DNA from 2 places in the Williamsia sp. SKLECPSW1 genome. Region 1 is predicted to be linked to the other one. Evidence: predicted binding sites of a transcription regulator. Region 1 holds the regulator's gene; the other holds the start of a gene.
The links. Region 1 encodes LexA, which represses DNA repair genes until DNA is damaged. Its sites were predicted from a motif close to CGAACANNTGTTCG; they were not measured.
Positions count from the first base shown of each region.

Region 1 (4,382 bases):
CCGCTGCAGACGTCGGCCCGAGGGCGATGGCGGCGCTGACGCCGCGGAGCGAGCCGGTCGCGTCCGGACTGGCGCGCGAGATCACGCGCCTGACCGGAGTTCCCGTCGCCGCGGACGACTTCGACCCGTCTGCGCTGCCACCGCACCTCGCGGTGCGGTTCGCCACCGTCGACGACGACGGCGCCATCCTGACCGAGGCCGCATCACTCGCCGCGCTCCGCGAGACGACGACCCCGCCACGACGCCCGGGCGGCACGCCCGGCGCCACCGCCCGCACACCGGCCGCGCCGACCGTATCCACCTGGACGGCGCAGACGATCGGGGTCCTCGCGCCCGAGGTGACCGAGGTCGTCGCGGGACAGACCGTCACCAGTCACCCGGCGCTGCGGGTCGTCGACGGTGGCGTCACGACAGTCCTCGAGACGACACGCGCTGCGGCCCGCGCGTCGACCCGTCGGGCGATACTCCGCCTCCTCCAGCTGTCCATCCCGCCGCTCAAGCAGTCCGCGACAACGGATCTGCCGGTGGCGCATCGCCTCGCCCTGTCGCAGAGTCCCTACGCCACGCTGGACGCGCTGCTCGCCGACTGCACCCTCGCGGCCATCGTCGACGCGGCGGGATCCGTCGACGACATCCGGGATCCGGATGCCTACGCCGCCCTGCGCGCACGGGTCGCCGGCGTCGCGGGCCGGGACGCGCGCACCATCCTCGCCTCCACCGCGGATGCGATGACGCGTCTGCCGACGATCCATGCCGAACTCGCCCGCCTGGGCGACACCCGCGCGACCCGTGACGTCCGCGAGCAGCTTGCCGAGCTCGTCCACCCGGGGTTCGTCGTCGACACGCCGGCCGACCACCGCCCGCGGCTGAGCGCATACCTCGACGCGGTCGTCGTCCGCCTCCAACGGCTCCCCGCGTCGGCGGCGAAGGACGATCGCGGCATCGACATCGTCGAGAGGGTCGTCGACCACTGGGCGGTGACAGTCGCGCGGTGTTCACCGACACGGCGGGACGCGGTGAACGAGCAGGCGCACTGGCTCGTCGAGGAGTTGCGCGTGGGTGTGTTCGCAGAGCGGATCGGGACGGCGTTCCCGGTGTCGGAGAAACGGGTCCTACGGGCGATCGACGCCCTGGCCGCCTGAGCCGCTGCTCGCACCGACGTGGCCGGCCGCGCGCAGATCGTCGATCTCGCGCTGGAAGTCCTCGACGGACTCGAAGGAGCGGTAGACCGAGGCGAAGCGCAGGTAGGCGACCTCGTCGAGTTCGCGGAGAGGTGTGAGGATCGCCAGTCCCACCTCGTTGCTGGGGATCTCGGCCGAGCCCGACGCCCGCACGGCGTCCTCGACCTGTTGTGCGAGGAGTGCGAGACGGTCCTCGTCGACGGCGCGTCCCTGGCAGGCGCGGCGCACGCCGCGCATGACCTTCTCCCGGGAGAACGGCTCGGTGACCCCGTTGCGCTTGACCACGGCGAGCACGGCGCTCTCGACGGTGGTGAAGCGGCGGCCGCACTGGGAGCATGAGCGGCGCCGACGGATGGCCTGACCCTCGTCGGCCACACGGGAGTCCACGACACGCGTGTCCTCGTGGCGACAGAACGGGCAGTGCATCGCGACGTCCTCGGAAGTCGGCGGGCCGGCGGCGTGAGCAGGTGCCACGGTGCCGGGCGGACCGGGATGATCCGTACCGGCCGAGGATACCGGGGGCCGGGCGGACGCCGACGTGGTCGGGGCCGCGTCGGGCAGCAGGAGAGGCCACTCGACCGTCGACCCGAGCAGTGCGTACATCGTCACCGACCGAGGGGGACGGAGGTGTCAGTGGGCGTAGCGGGGTGCGAGCAGCGGTTGTCCCGGCGTGAGCGCCGATCCCCCCAGGTGGTTCAGCTCACGGATGTCGGCGACGACCTGCGAGACCGGGGCATCCGGCACGGTGCGTGCGGCCAGCGCGCTGAGCGACTCGCCGCCGCGGACGTGGACCACGCTGCTGCCGACCACGTCGGGCGTGTGCTCCGCGGTGATCATCGACCCGCCGACCACGACGGCCCACACCGCCACGGCGAGGGCGAGACCGGCGAGGAGCGCGGCACCCCACCCGACGTGGGCGGGACGGACGGTGCCGCCACGGCCCGACCCGTCGCGGCACGGGGTGCCGACCGGACGCGCGGAGACCGGGGTCCGGCGGTGCGGACGCGCCGTGGACGGGCGGACCGCCGGTGCGGCCGGTGCCACGGCGGCGACGCGACCACCGCGGTGGGACCGGGGATCCGCCGGGTGCCGACGGGCGGTGCGGGGGCCGGCGGGTGCGACGCGGGCGGACCCGCGGGCAGAGGTGACATCGGGGGCCATGAGGGTCGGGCTCATCGCGATCTCCTTCTCGATCAGGCGTTCGAAAGAACGTGTGTTCGAGTTCTACCACGGCACTCCGACAGGGTCGACACACCGTCGAACAAATGTTTGAAAGTCGTGACCCGGTGCACTACGGTCGGGCTACGAGCAGGACAGATGCACGGACGCGACACGAGCACACCGCCGTGATGCGCCGCCACTGCGAAGGAGAGGACACCGTGTCCGACACGACCATCACCCCCGGCGAGACGACCGCCCCCGCCGAGAGCGCACTGACCGAGCGACAGCTCGAGGTGCTGCGCGTCATCCGTGAGTCGGTCCGTGAGCGGGGGTATCCGCCGAGCATCCGTGAGATCGGCGACGCCGTCGGACTGACCTCGACCTCGTCGGTCGCCCACCAGCTGCGCACCCTGGAACGCAAGGGGTTCCTCAAGCGGGACCACAACCGCCCACGGGCGGTGAACGTCCAGGAGAACGATCCCGGCGACGGCGGCGACAGCGGGGCCACCCCGTTGCCGACGCCGACCTTCGTCCCCGTCCTGGGTCGGATCGCGGCCGGCGGGCCGATCCTGGCCGAGGAGGCCGTCGAGGACGTCTTCCCCCTCCCCCGCGAACTCGTCGGCGACGGAGCGTTGTTCCTGCTGCGCGTGGTCGGTGAGTCCATGATCGAGGCCGCCATCTGCGACGGCGACTGGGTCGTCGTCCGTCAGCAGAACGTCGCCGACAACGGTGAGATCGTCGCGGCCATGATCGACGGCGAGGCGACGGTGAAGACCTTCAAGCGCGCCGACGGCCACGTCTGGCTGATGCCGCACAACCCGCAGTTCGACCCCATCCCCGGTGACGACGCGGTGATCCTGGGCAAGGTCGTGACCGTCATGCGGAGGATCTGACCCGACCGCATGTCAGAATGCTGCGCGGGCCCGAGACCGGTCCGTCGACACACAGCAGATCGGACACCGACATGGCGCCCCTCCCCGCCCGCACACCTCCGCTGAGCCTCGACGGCGCAGTCGTGCTCGTCACCGGTGCGGCGGGAGGCATCGGACGCGCCACCGCCCGGGCCCTGTACGACCGCGGCGCCCGACTGGTCCTCGTGGACCTGGAGCTCACGGCCGTGCAGGACGCCGCGCGAGGCATGGACGACTCCAGGGTCGTCTCCCGCTCCGGCGACGTCACGGTCCGGTCCGACCTGGACGAGGCGGTCGCCGCGGCGATCGCACGATGGGGTCGGCTCGACGTCGCATTCGCCAACGCCGGCATCTCGAGCGGGGACACCGCCGACACCGTGGCGAGCGTCGCCGACGGCACGTTCGAGCGGGTGATCGCCGTGAACCTCACCGGGGTGTGGAACACGGTGCGTGCGGCGCTCCCCGCGGTGATCGAGGCGCGTGGACACGTGCTCGTCACCTCCTCGACCTACGCCTACCTGAACGGCATGGTGAACGCGCCCTACGCCGCGACGAAGGCAGCCGTCGAGCAGATCGGACGCGCCCTGCGCGTCGAACTGAGGCATCACGGGGCCACTGCCGGGGTGTTGTATCCGGGGTGGGTTCGGACGCCGATCGCCGATGTGGCGTTCGGGAAGGACTCGCTGGCAACAGATCTCGTCGCCCGCGCGTTCCCGGGTCCGCTACGGCGCCCGATCGATCCCGATCGCGTGGCGACCGCCGTCGCCGCGGGCATCGAGAGCAGGGCGCCACGGATCCAGGTGCCGCGCCGGTGGATCGGCGTCTCGGCGCTGCGGGGTGTCGTCAACCCGGTGTCCGACGCACTGCTCGCGCGCGACACGACGTTGTCCGCACTGGTGGCCCAGGTCGAGAACCGGTCGGGGCGCGTACGGTCTCACCGCTGAGTCGCGGGTCAGCCCTCGAGCGCAGTTGTCGCCGCGGCGCGCGCGTCGGCCGGATCGGCGGTGGCCAGCACGGCCCGGGCCGCTGCTCGGCAGGTCTCCAGTGTCACCCGCCCGAGAGCCGCACCGACCGCGGCCGCGGCCGTCGGGGCACTCGACAGCGACGTGACGCCCATCCCGACGAGGAC
Region 1 covers NZ_JBTGLI010000002.1:495,079-499,460, forward strand. The annotation lists gene hrpA (ATP-dependent RNA helicase HrpA) at 1-1,142, shown strand, start outside; gene nrdR (transcriptional regulator NrdR) at 1,113-1,607, opposite strand; gene ACXVUM_RS18175 (LysM peptidoglycan-binding domain-containing protein) at 1,812-2,357, opposite strand; gene lexA (transcriptional repressor LexA) at 2,531-3,235, shown strand; gene ACXVUM_RS18185 (SDR family NAD(P)-dependent oxidoreductase) at 3,307-4,197, shown strand; gene ACXVUM_RS18190 (putative PEP-binding protein) at 4,206-4,382, opposite strand, start outside.

Region 2 (4,382 bases), on a different contig from region 1:
CATGGACTACTTCCACGGTCTGCCCGAGAACACCAGGGACGAGGTGCGGGCGGGGCATTGGCAGTTCCACAAGGGTATCTCGGCGGAAACCCTGGAGCGGCTGCACGATCTGCTCTATCGACGGCAGTTGGCTTCCCCGCTCCCACCCGTGCAGTTGCGGGCCGGGGTCACTGTGACCGGCCTGGACGACAGAGACGACGGACGGTTGTGTGTCCACGCGCGACACGACGACACGGGCGCACACATCGCGCACACCACCGCCGTGGTGATCGCCGCGACCGGTTACCGGCCACGATCGACGAGTTTCCTGGATCCGTTGCGAGAGAACATCGTGACCGATGAGCGTGGCCGGCCGGTGATCGACGTCGATCACTCGGTGGTCGGTCGCGGCGGGTTCCGTCGTCGACTGTTCGTGGCGAGCGCCGACGAGCACAGCCACGGTGTGTCCGCCCCGAACCTGGACATCGGCGCGGTCCGTAACGCGCGGATCCTGAACGCCGTCGCCGGTCGGGAGGTGTACCGACTTCCCGGCCGCACCGCGTTCACGACGTTCGGTCCCGAGGACGATCTGATCGATCTGTGATCGGGGTGCGGTAGTCGATCACCCGGATGATCACCGGCTCCTGTGATCTCGAGTGGTGTTCGGCCAGGATCAGTTCGAGGCGGTGTTCGATGTCGGACCAGTCCGGGTCGGGTGGTGCGTGATCGTCGAGGATCCGATCCGGTCGGTGGAGGTGATTGGTTCTGGGTGGGTCGGTGGTGCCGTTGGCGACCCACCCGAACCGGCCACGATCGGGACCGGTGGTGATCTTTTCTGTCTGCCAGCCACCGGGCCGGTCGTGCACGGCCCGGTTGTGCGGCCCGCACGCCGGCGCGAGATCAGTGGAATCGGTGTTCCCGCCTTGGGCCCAGTCCTGGTGCGCGTGGTGCATCTCGGTGTGGGTGAACGGTGCCGGACATGCCGGCATGGCGCAGCCGCCGTACTGGGCGAACGACACGAACCGTTGCACCTCTGAAGCCAACCGGCGGGTGCGGCCGTAGAACAGTGGTTCCCCGGTCACGTCGTCGAAGACGGCCAGATGCATCTGCGCCTGCGCCGCCAAACGCAGGATGTCTGTCATGGGGAGGTCGGTGCCGGTGGCGGTGTGCCCGACACCCGCCCGCTCCCGCAACTGGGATTCGGTGATGGAGATGATGATGTGCGGCGGCAACCCCCGATGCGACACCCCATACAGGCCACCATCAGCCGCCGCCCGCAGCAACGCCTGTAGGGCGTCGTGATTGCGCTGGGCTTGGCTACGGCTATCGCGTTCGGCCGCCGCGGTGAGCGCATCGGTGTCGACACCGATGTCGTCGCAGCCGCCGCGGGGTGAGTGGTCGTCGTCGGGATTGTTCATCCCCGGCTTCGCCCACTTCGACAACATCACCTCGAACAAGGCTCGGGTCGTGGGGTCGAGTTTCCCACCCAGCCGGGACATCAAGTCACTGCCCTGCACACCGAGGGACAGGGATCGTTGGCGGGCCCGGTCACGGTCGGATGGTTCGGCACCATCGGGATCCAGATGCGACAACAGGCGGGCACCGGCGCGGTGGATCTCTTTCGGGCTGAAGTTGCGGGCGATGTCGGCGATCTGTTCCTCGGCCTTCTCCCGCACCTCCGGCGACGTCGCGGCCGGGACCTTGTCCATCACCGCGAGCACCGCATCCACATGCTCATGCGACAGCTCACCCTCGGCCATCGCCGCCGCCGTCTCCGGACACCGCGCCGGCAACCTCTCCCCGGTCATCGCATGCATCTGCGACAACGCGAGCACCTGCTTCAACCTGCGCTTCGGGTTCGGCACCCGCAACCGGTCACCCACGAACTGCGTCACCGCCGCGCACTGCACCGCACCGAACGCACCCCGATCCGACACATCCAGGATCCGACGCAACCCGATCGAACCCATCCTGCGCACCGCACGTTCATGGGTGATCGCGAGCTCGGCGACCTCGGCTTCAGAACACGCATCCGAGGTCGCATCAGCGATCTCATCCAGAAAAACATGCAACGCTGCATATTTCGCGACCAGTGATGTCTCGACAGTGTCGTCCACAATGCACCTCCCCCGGGATGTAGCGACCACCCCAGGATAGAACACCTGTACGACATTCGCAAGTGTGTTCGATAGTGGGTCACGCCGCAGGCAGCGCCGGTCTCCTCGACGGGACAACGACTCCGACGGCCGCGCGGGCGGTTGCGGTGAGCATCGTCAAGAAGTCGAAGTAGTCACGCCACAGGGTGATTCGTCCGTCCTCGACCTCGAAGACGCCGCACACCCAGAACGTGAGGACGAACGGTCCGACTGCGATCAGGTCGGTGCGCTCGTTGAGGACCGTTCCGTCGGCGTTCCCGGTGGATCTGTGGGTGACGACGTCGAATCGGGCGACCCGCACGAAGCGTCGGAACAGTCCGATGGTGGTCCGCGCCGTGCGGATGCTCGGCAGGCCGACGTTCTGGTAGAGCAGGTCGTCGTCGAGAAGTCCGGCGGCGGTGTCGAGGTCGCTGTCCGCGAGGGCGCGGAGGAACCTCTCGACCACCTCGATCTGGCGGGTACCCGTGCTGACATCTGTGGAATCGGCCATCCGCCACCCTACGTCCGACCGGCCTCGGCCAGAACCCCCTCGAACGCCTCGACGAACCGCGACGCGTACCCGGGCAGCGCCGCCGCGTCGGCGACGATGCCGAAAGAGACGCGATCGCCCAGGATCAGCGACGTCACGGAGAACGAGTAGCCGCCGAGCGGTGACAGCGGCGTCAGTGACGTGATCCGCCGGCCCAGCACCGATCGGACCCGGGAGAACCCGGGGTTGATGCCGATGTGGATGTCGGGGTGCATCCGCGACATCGACGCGCCGACGATCGCGCGCATCACCGGCCACGGCGGTGTGGGTCCGGCGGCGGCGAGAGCCAGATACGGTCGGCGCTGGTCGAACAGTGCGAGTTCCGATCGGCACCTGTCGATCTGCCGATCGAGGTCCGTCTCACGCCCGTCGAGGTTCAGCAGCGACACCGATACGGCGTTCCCGGTGTGGCGGAACGACGGGTCGAGTGTCGCGGGCAGGGTCACCCGGATCGTGTCCGGGTGCGTGTCGCCCGGCGGGTTCGCGCTGAGGGTGCGGCCGATCGCCGCGAGGAGGAACTCGTGCACGGAGGCGTCGTGGGCACGCGCGGCGCGTCGCACATCTCGGGTGGATGCGCTGTGCAGAGCCACCTCCCGTCGACCCGACGAGGTCAGTGCGGGCCAGGCCGAGGGCCCTCGCCCCTCCTGCCCCCGGGTCCACTGCTCGTGGTGTGCCTTCTTGGCGTCGGCGAGGTCAGCAGAGTCGAGGGAGCCGACACGGAACCGAGGACTCGTCGCGAACCGGTCGAACTCGGCCAGGTCGGAATCGGATCCGTCGGCGAGCAACGCGGCGAACGCAGCACCCGCGATCCCGTCGGAGAGACTGTGGTGGACGCGCAGGACGATCGTCTGCGCGCCGGTGTCGACGCGGGTCACCACCTCGATGTGCCAGAACGGATCCGGCCGGGGCAGGTGGGTCTCACACAGGTCGGCGACATGCCGCAGCAACTGATCACCGTCACGCACCTCGCTCGCGGTGACATGCCGGTCGACGTCGACGATGTCGGCGACGACGATCTGCGGACGCCGCCACCGGCCGTTGCGGACTCCGGTGCGGAACACCTCGTACCGGCCGACACGCTCCCGGACACGGTCGCGGACGGACTCGAGAGTGACCGGCACGTCGCCGCTCTCGATCCCGAGCACCATCGCCCAGTGCATCGGTCGCCTGGGGGTGTCCATGTGCAGGTAGGTGAAGTCGGGCGGGCCGAAGTCGGTCGGCGCGGGACCCACCGCCGACGTCGTGGACTCGGTGACGGCACTCACCGGGCAACCGTGTCGAGTCGGGACCGGATGAGCGACTCGAGGTCGTCGACCGACGAGGTCTCGAGGATCTCCCGTTCGGTCAGCACGACGCCGAGCCTCTCCTCGATGGCCACCACACCGATCGCGACGGCGACGGAGTCGAGTCCGAGATCGTCGACGAGGCGCGCATCACCGCTCAGGTGCTCGGCGGACAGGTCCAGATCCTTCTCGAGGATGTCGCGCAGCTCGTCATGGACGCGATCGCTCATCGGTGTGACTCCTTCTGTACGGGGCGGTGTTTCGTCGAACGGTGTCAGGTGGCGCGTCGTGCGGCGCGTCGCCATCCTCGAGCGGCCAGGGGTCCGACCACGATGATCGATCCGGCGGTCCACGCGAGCGTGGTGAGGAGCGGTGCGGCCACCGGTCCGCCGGCGGTCAGGCCGGCGACGGCATCGACGGCGGGGCTCATCGGCT
Region 2 covers NZ_JBTGLI010000001.1:2,271,670-2,276,051, reverse strand. The annotation lists gene ACXVUM_RS10640 (lysine N(6)-hydroxylase/L-ornithine N(5)-oxygenase family protein) at 1-583, shown strand, start outside; gene ACXVUM_RS10635 (DUF222 domain-containing protein) at 543-1,958, opposite strand; gene ACXVUM_RS10630 (limonene-1,2-epoxide hydrolase family protein) at 2,176-2,625, opposite strand; gene ACXVUM_RS10625 (wax ester/triacylglycerol synthase domain-containing protein) at 2,634-3,929, opposite strand; gene ACXVUM_RS10620 (acyl carrier protein) at 3,926-4,177, opposite strand; gene ACXVUM_RS10615 (ABC transporter permease) at 4,222-4,382, opposite strand, start outside.
Region 2: ACXVUM_RS10635 (DUF222 domain-containing protein) is a predicted target of LexA. The motif match lies at 2,135-2,148, and genes of this name have one in related genera.